Regions from separate parts of the Rhizobium sp. SJZ105 genome, predicted to be linked through region 2. Evidence: riboswitches for the same ligand, from Rfam matches in the RefSeq annotation. Region 2 holds a riboswitch; the other holds the start of a gene.

Region 1 (4,213 bases), on a different contig from region 2:
GTGGAAACCCTCTCCGGCGGCCAGCGCCAGGGTGTTGCGGTGGCGCGTGCAGCCGCCTTCGGCTCCAAGGTCGTCATCCTTGACGAACCGACGGCGGCGCTCGGCGTCAAGGAAAGCCGCCGCGTTCTCGAGCTTATTCTGGATGTGCGCGCGCGAGGGCTACCGATCGTTCTCATCTCGCACAACATGCCGCATGTTTTCGAGGTTGCTGACCGGATTCATATTCATCGGCTGGGCAAGCGTTTATGCGTCATCAATCCGAAGGACTATACCATGTCCGACGCTGTCGCCTTCATGACGGGCGCCAAGGAAGCGCCAAAGGAAACGCTGGCCGCATGACGTTGAAGCTTGAAACGATCGTCGAAGACGTTCTTCGGCGGGCAGAGGATAAATCTCGTTTTATTATTGCCATTGCCGGTCCCCCTGGGGCCGGCAAATCCACGCTGGCGGATGCCCTGTGCGGTGCCCTCGTGGCGCGCGGCGAGGCTGCGGCTGTCCTGCCCATGGACGGCTTCCATATGGATAACGGTATTCTCGAAGAACGGGGGCTCTTGCCGCGAAAAGGCGCACCGGAGACCTTCGACGTGCGCGGCTTTCTTGATATCGTCTCCGCAGTTCGTCAGGGCGGGCAGGAAGTTCTTGTCCCGGTTTTTGACCGCTCCCGCGAAATTGCCATTGCCTCCGCTCGCGCCATCGCGCCAGAAACACGCTTCATTCTTGCCGAAGGCAACTATCTGCTGTTGAACGAGGCGCCGTGGACGAAGCTTTCCGGCAGCTTCGATCTTGCCGTCTTCGTAGGCCCATCCGTTGCGGTGCTCGAGGAACGCCTGCGGGATAGATGGCAGGGCTATGGTCTCGATGCGACCGAGATTCACGCCAAACTGTTCGAAAATGATCTTCCCAACGGAAAGCGGGTGATTGAGAACTCCCGCCCCGCCGATATTCGCATCGATATCTGGGAATAACCCGCCGCTTCCGTCCGTAGGCGGCATCGAGCATTCACCGTTAAGCCTTTGTTGACCATGTGTTGAATCTTTTTGATCCACAGGGTGGGGCTTTCGCATGTCTAATTATTGACGAAAAAAATTCCTCATATACTATATGTGGTGTTCAAGGTTCTTTCGATTCGCAAGCGTCGGGAGCTAAGACGGGAATTCGGTGCGCAACACCATTATGGTGAAGCAATGCCGAAACTGCCCCCGCAACTGTAAGCGGTGAGCATCGTTCCGATTTGAGCCACTGGCGCTAAAAGCTCCGGGAAGGTGGGAATGGATGTTTTGACCCGCAAGTCAGGAGACCTGCCTTGAGCGAAAACGTCCACGGGCGGGGTGTCCGGAAGGAAGGTGTATGACGCAAATGAATTGCGTGCGCCCTTTTCTGCCCCCTCCAGAACAAGCTTCGGGGTGAAGTCATGCCAGTGCATTTTTATGAGTTTCTACGCTCGTCGGCGTAGACAGCGATCTTACGCGGCCTCACCCGCGCGCCTCGCCAGAATGACAGAACCATCGCCACCCGCTTGCGATTGCAGGCGGGCAATGTTGAGCCGTGCGTAAAAGCGGCTTCGAAAGAGGAAACAATGACCGTCACCGTTTACAGCAAACCCGCCTGCGTCCAGTGCACTGCCACCTATCGTGCGCTTGACCGCATCGGTGTTAGCTACGAGATCATCGATATCTCCGAAGATGCGGATGCCCTCGATCGCGTTCGCGGCCTCGGTTACATGCAGGTTCCCGTGGTCGTTGCCGGCGAACGCCATTGGGCGGGTTTCCGTCCGGACATGATTGGCTCGATCAGCTGAGGAGGCGATGCGATGGGGCTGATCGTCTATTATTCCAGCCGGTCTGAGAACACTCATCGCTTCCTTCAGAAACTGGGGCGACGATTGCTTCGCCTGCCGCTCGGCGCCGAGGAAGACGTTCCTCACGTGTCGGAGCCCTATGTTCTCGTCACCCCCACCTATGGGGGCGGCGGCATGAAAGGAGCGGTACCGAAACCGGTTATCCGGTTTTTGAACGAGCCCTCAAACCGAAATCTCATTCGCGGCGTCATAGCGGCGGGAAATACGAATTTTGGCGCAGCTTTCGCATTCGCCGGAGATATCGTGTCGCGTAAATGCGCGGTGCCGTTTCTCTACCGCTTCGAGCTTCTCGGCACGGAGGAAGATGTCGCCAACGTCAATCATGGATTGGAACGATTTTGGACACGCTGACCTCGAGCGCGGTGCGCAACACGGATGCCAAACAACAAGTAACCGCCGCGCAGAAACACCTGGACGCGGGACTGGACTATCACGCGCTGAACGCGATGCTGAACCTCTACGATGAAAACGGGAAGATCCAGTTCGACAAGGACCGCCTTGCGGCACGGCAATATTTCCTCCAGCACGTCAACCAGAACACGGTGTTTTTCCATAATCTCAGGGAAAAGCTCGATTATCTCGTGACCGAGGGATATTACGAACAGGAGGTGCTGGACCAGTATTCCTTCAATTTCGTCCGTGACCTCTACGACGAGGCCTATGCCAGAAAGTTCCGTTTTCCGACATTTCTCGGCGCCTTCAAATATTATACGTCCTATACGCTGAAGACCTTCGACGGAAAGCGTTACCTGGAGCGTTATGAGGACCGCGTCTGCATGGTGGCGCTGGCTCTGGCGCGTGGCGACGAGCAGCTTGCCCGCGATCTGATGGATGAAATCATTTCCGGCCGCTTCCAGCCGGCGACCCCGACCTTTCTCAACGCTGGCAAGAAAAGCCGCGGTGAGCTGGTTTCGTGTTTTCTGCTGCGTGTGGAAGACAATATGGAAAGCATCGGCCGGTCCATCAATTCAGCATTGCAGCTTTCCAAGCGTGGCGGTGGCGTAGCACTGTCCCTGACCAATATTCGCGAAGCCGGCGCGCCGATCAAACAGATCGAAAACCAGTCCTCCGGCGTCATTCCTGTCATGAAGCTGCTGGAAGATTCGTTCTCCTACGCCAACCAGCTTGGCGCGCGCCAAGGCGCTGGTGCGGTCTATCTGCATGCCCATCACCCCGACATCATGCGTTTCCTTGATACGAAACGTGAAAACGCCGACGAAAAAATCCGCATCAAAACCCTTTCGCTCGGCGTGGTGATCCCTGATATCACCTTCGAACTCGCGAGAAACAACGAGGATATGTACCTGTTCTCACCCTATGATGTTGAGCGGGTTTATGGCGTGCCGTTTACCGAGATTTCCGTCAGCGAAAAATATCAGGAAATGGTCGCCGACAGCCGCATCCGCAAGAAGAAGATCAAGGCACGCGAGTTCTTCCAAGTCATCGCAGAAATCCAGTTCGAAAGCGGTTACCCCTATATCATGTTCGAGGATACGGTTAACCGCGCCAATCCGATCGCCGGCCGTATCAGCATGAGCAATCTCTGCTCGGAAATCCTACAGGTCAGCGAGGCGAGCGAGTTCAACGACGATCTCTCTTACAGCCATATGGGCAAGGATATTTCCTGCAATCTCGGCTCGCTCAACATTGCTTCAGCAATGGATTCGGCTGATTTCGGCAAGACGATCGAAACCTCCATCCGGGCGCTGACGGCCGTTTCTGACATGAGCCACATCTCGTCTGTCCCTTCCGTGGAAAAGGGCAATGATGCGAGCCACGCCATCGGGCTTGGTCAGATGAACCTGCATGGCTATCTGGCGCGCGAGCGCATCTTCTACGGCTCCGAAGAAGGCATCGACTTCACCAATATCTATTTCTACACGGTGACCTATCACGCCATCCGCGCCAGCAATCGCCTTGCCACTGAAAGGGGCCAGAGCTTCAAGGGCTTTGAAAACTCCAAATATGCCTCGGGCGACTACTTCGATAAATATACCGACCGGGAATGGCTGCCCGCGACGGAAAAGGTCCGCGACCTTTTTGAGAAAGCCGGCATTTCCATTCCGACACAGGAGGACTGGAAAGCGTTGAAGCAGGCCGTCATGGAGACCGGCCTCTATAACCAGAACCTTCAGGCCGTGCCGCCCACAGGCTCGATCTCCTATATCAACCACTCGACCTCCTCGATCCATCCCATCGTCTCGAAGATTGAAATTCGCAAGGAAGGCAAGATCGGCCGTGTTTATTATCCGGCTTCCTACCTTTCGAACGACAATCTCGAATATTATCAGGATGCCTACGAAATCGGTCCGGAAAAGATCATAGATACCTATGCGGCGGCCACTCAGCATGTCG
Region 2 (4,213 bases):
CTTTAAAGTCACGGAGAAAGGTGGTGACCGGTCACAGGTGCGCATTCATGGGCCTACAGCGCTATTTTTCGCAATCGTCACCGTCACCTCCGCGGTTTCAGTTCTGCTCGCCGTTTACGCATGGGACGCCCCTGTAGAATTTTCGGCGCGAGATTGTCTCAACCTCATCTGGTCGGCGGTCGCTATGGTGATTGCCTTCACCAGCCTCATCTGCTGCATTGAATTACCACGTGTCGACAAGGAAGAGCCGATCGGCGTGGATCTCGAAGGCCGTTTGCAGTGCGCAAGCGAGGTGAAGGCGGTACGGATCGTGGCGCTTTCGACCGAAACCGCGACCCTGGCGGATTTCAACCGGTCTTACGCCGAGGCAGAGTCCCTGTACGTGCCCGATGTGGGCTGGGTGCAGATCGATGCAACGAAGGTGTCGCAAACGCCCGGCAAATTCACTCTCACCCCCACTGCCGACCAGCATCGTGCAATCTTGAGGCTGCTTTTCCGCAATGCGCCCGAAAATGTCGCGGAACAGGGCGACCTCTTGAAGTCCATGCAGATGTTACTCGCAAGGGCCTTCAGCTAAGACAATTCGCGCCAAACCCGGGACCGTGCTCGACGTAAACTGCAAGCTAGAGGCGGGCTTGTTTGGAAAAGCGCCTACCAAACGGAAAACTCATGTCTGTCAAATCGATCGTCGCGACAGTTCTCATGACCTGCTTCACAACAGGAGTGGTCGCTGGTGGCGATGGGCGCACCGGTTCCGGATCAGTTCGCGACCGCCTTGCTGTTAGCTTGTGTGCGGGTCTCGTTGGGAAGATGGACAAATCCACCACCCCCTTCGTATTTCGGAGCTTTGAACCTGCACCCGGCGGCAAAGCGCTTGATCCCGCTCTTTCAAATGCGGGTTTCACCTATGACAATGCCCTGGCGACGATTGCCCTTTTTTCCTGTGGCAACGATACCGAGGCAAAAAGGGTTGCCGATGCGCTGCTGCTCGCCGTCAACAACGATCGCTATTACAGCGATGGCCGCCTGCGCAACGCCTACCGTTCCGGCCCCGTTGCGAACGAAAATGATGCTATGCTTTTGCCCGGTTTCTGGAGTGAGGCCAGCAAGACGTGGGTCGAGGATGACTATCAGGTCGGCAGCGCAACGGGCAACCTGGCCTGGGCGGCACTTGCGCTTCTCACTGCCAGTGAACGATTAAGCAATCCGTCCTATGTGCAGGCAGCGACCAAACTCATGCGCTGGATCGATGCGCATACGGCGGGCGTCCGCGATATCGGCTACACAGGTGGCACATTCGGTCATGAGCCTGCACCGGCAAAACTCGAGTGGAAATCGACGGAACATAATCTCGATGTATATGCCGTTGCGGGTTGGCTCGCCGAAATTGAGGGAGCGCGCGCCTGGCAGGCGATGCGGGATAATACACGCAAATTTCTTGATGCGATGTGGAATGAGCAGCAGGGACGGTTTTACGTCGGCAGCCTACCCGGAAGCGACACACCCAACTCGAGCCAGTCCGGAATAGATTCCGAACTCTGGCCCATTCTCGCCGTGCCAGAGTTTCGGGGCCGCAGTGGACGTGTTCTGCATTGGGTTGATCGGCATTATGCGGTTGCGGGAGGTTTTGATTTTAACGACGATCGGGATGGTGTGTGGCTGGAAGGTACGGCCCAGGCCGCGCTGGCGTTTCAGCAGGTCGGCGATGCCGACCGGGCCGAGGCGCTGCTTGCCACCATTGCCGCACAAATATCTCCCGATAACCTGATCTACGCGACAGTCGGGGACGAACTGACGACCGGGCTGATGATCGGGCCGACCTCGACCTTTGCCGACTTCAAATATTTCAGGTTGCCGCATGTCGGGGCCACTGCCTGGGCAATCCTTGCAGCGAAAGGCTGGAACCCTTTTCTTAGAAAAAGCGGTTGTATTCGTCTTTGTGAGGGATAATCGTTCGTCTCGGCGGCAGCAGAAGGATATTGCTCCAGGCCGTTGCGCCGGAGATTGAAAACTGGGACGCATGACGCTGCTGAAAGCGGCGAAAAGCGTAAAACCGCAACGTTGACTGCCGCGCCGAATGCAATCTGTTCGGTCGGAACCGGCGATGGAAATGCAAACTTAAAGACATAAAGATATCGTTATATGATGTTGACCGATGACGTGGCTTACAATATGGTCGTCACGCCTAAGGTTCCCCAGTCGTTGCACGCAACGTGCCGGGGCTAAGAGGGAAGTCGGTGCTCCGTGTCATGCGGCAAAGCCGACGCTGCCCCCGCAACTGTAAGCGGCGAGCTGAAGTCCAATATGTCACTGGTTTACCCCGGGAAGACGGACGGAAGTGATGATCCGTGAGCCAGGAGACCTGCCTTTGGTGAAATAACGTCCACGGGCGGGGTGTCCCAGTGTGCCGTAGCAAAGGCTGCATTGTCGCGGCCTCTCTTGCTATGCGTCCGCAGACCCATGCCCCCAACTTTATAGGGGCACAACATGTCTCAGACCTGCATTTTTACGATCACGAGCGTACCCTTCGATGAGGACTATCGTCCTTCAGAAAATACGCGCATCACCACCAATTTCGCCAATCTGGCAAGGGGCGAAAAGCGGCAGGAAAACCTGCGCAATGTCATGCGCATGATCGACAGCCGCTTCAACGCCCTCGCGCACTGGGATAATCCCAAATCGGACCGATACTCGGTAGAGTTGGAGATCATTTCGGTCGACATGAGCTTCGATGTCGCAGGTGAAAAATTTCCCCTCATCGAGATACTGAAGACGACGATCATCGATCACAAAACCAGTGAACGTATCGACGGCATTGTGGGGAATAACTTCTCCTCCTATGTGCGAGACTACGACTTCAGCATTGTGCTGCCGGAGCATAACAAGAGCGTTCCTGCCTTCAGCATTCCGGCCGACTTCGGCGACCTGCATGGAAACCTGTTCAAGTCTTTTCTGCGGTCGGATGCCTACCGCTCGTACTTTCGCAAGCCGCCGGTCATTTGCATCAGCGCCTCGACCAGCAAGACCTATTACCGGACCGAAAATCATCACCCCGTCATGGGCGTCGAATACCGGCAGAATGGGTTCTCGTCCACCGACCAGTATTTCGGGAAAATGGGATTGCAGGTTCGCTACTTCATGCCAGCAGGCAGCGTTGCGCCGTTGGCCTTCTACTTTGTTGGGGACTTGCTGGGCGACTACTCCAATATTGAGCTAATCGGCGTCATCAGCACGATGGAAACGTTTCAGAGAATTTATCGCCCCGAAATCTACAATGCGAACGCAGCAGCCGGGACATTTTACCAGCCCAACCTGAAGCACCAGGACTATTCGCTGACCCGGGTCATTTACGATCGCGACGAACGAAATCGCTTGGCGGTGGATCAGGGTAAGTTCACCGAAAAACACTTCATCAAGCCATACCGCGCCGTCCTTGAGCAATTGTTTGCTCACCGCCCCGCCTGAGCATCACTTAGAAGAGGTCCCATCGTGAAGAAACTTCTCCCCACATCGACCGCTGGCAGCCTGCCGAAACCCTCCTGGCTTGCGCAGCCCGAAAAACTGTGGTCGCCCTGGAAGCTGGAGGGCGAGGAATTACTGGAAGGCAAGAGAGATGCCCTGCGCCTTTCACTCGACGATCAGCAACAGGCCGGCATCGACATCGTCAGTGATGGCGAGCAAACACGCCAACATTTCGTCACGACTTTCATCGAGCACCTCGACGGGGTCGATTTTGCAAAACGCGAGACAGTCAGAATTCGCGATCGCTACGATGCGAGTGTCCCGACAGTCGTCGGCGCCGTGTCTCGCCAGAAGTCCGTGTTCGTCGAAGACGCCAAGTTTTTGCGCCAGCAGACCAAACAACCCATCAAATGGGCTTTGCCGGGTCCGATGACGATGATCGATACTCTCTTTGACGGCCATTATAAGAGCCGTGAAAAGCTTGCCTGGGAATTTGCCGGGATACTCAACGAGGAAGCAAAGGAATTGGAGGCTGCCGGCGTCGATATCATCCAGTTCGACGAACCTGCCTTCAACGTTTTCTTTGACGATGTGAATGACTGGGGTGTTGCCACTTTGGACAAGGCAATTGAAGGGCTGAAGTGCGAGACCGCCGTCCATATCTGCTACGGTTACGGCATAAAGGCCAATACGGATTGGAAAAAGACACTCGGGTCAGAATGGCGGCAGTATGAGGAAACTCTCCCCAAGC

Evidence for each region. A riboswitch is a leader RNA that binds a small molecule or an ion and turns the genes downstream of it on or off. The one in region 2 is predicted to bind cobalamin.
Region 1: it holds a riboswitch for cobalamin, as region 2 does, so the genes downstream of both, nrdH (glutaredoxin-like protein NrdH) here and FB593_RS21600 (DUF1852 domain-containing protein) in region 2, are expected to answer to the same signal.

The regions. Positions count from the first base shown of each region.
Region 1 is NZ_VIUP01000001.1:1,820,900-1,825,112, reverse strand. Features, by position in the region: gene FB593_RS09230 (ATP-binding cassette domain-containing protein) at 1-339, shown strand, start outside; gene FB593_RS09225 (nucleoside triphosphate hydrolase) at 336-965, shown strand; cobalamin riboswitch at 1,097-1,321, shown strand; gene nrdH (glutaredoxin-like protein NrdH) at 1,577-1,798, shown strand; gene nrdI (class Ib ribonucleoside-diphosphate reductase assembly flavoprotein NrdI) at 1,811-2,209, shown strand; gene nrdE (class 1b ribonucleoside-diphosphate reductase subunit alpha) at 2,197-4,213, shown strand, end outside.
Region 2 is NZ_VIUP01000009.1:75,489-79,701, forward strand. Features, by position in the region: gene FB593_RS21590 (glycosyltransferase family 2 protein) at 1-577, shown strand, start outside; gene FB593_RS21595 (hypothetical protein) at 670-1,950, shown strand; cobalamin riboswitch at 2,172-2,385, shown strand; gene FB593_RS21600 (DUF1852 domain-containing protein) at 2,488-3,465, shown strand; gene FB593_RS21605 (methionine synthase) at 3,490-4,213, shown strand, end outside.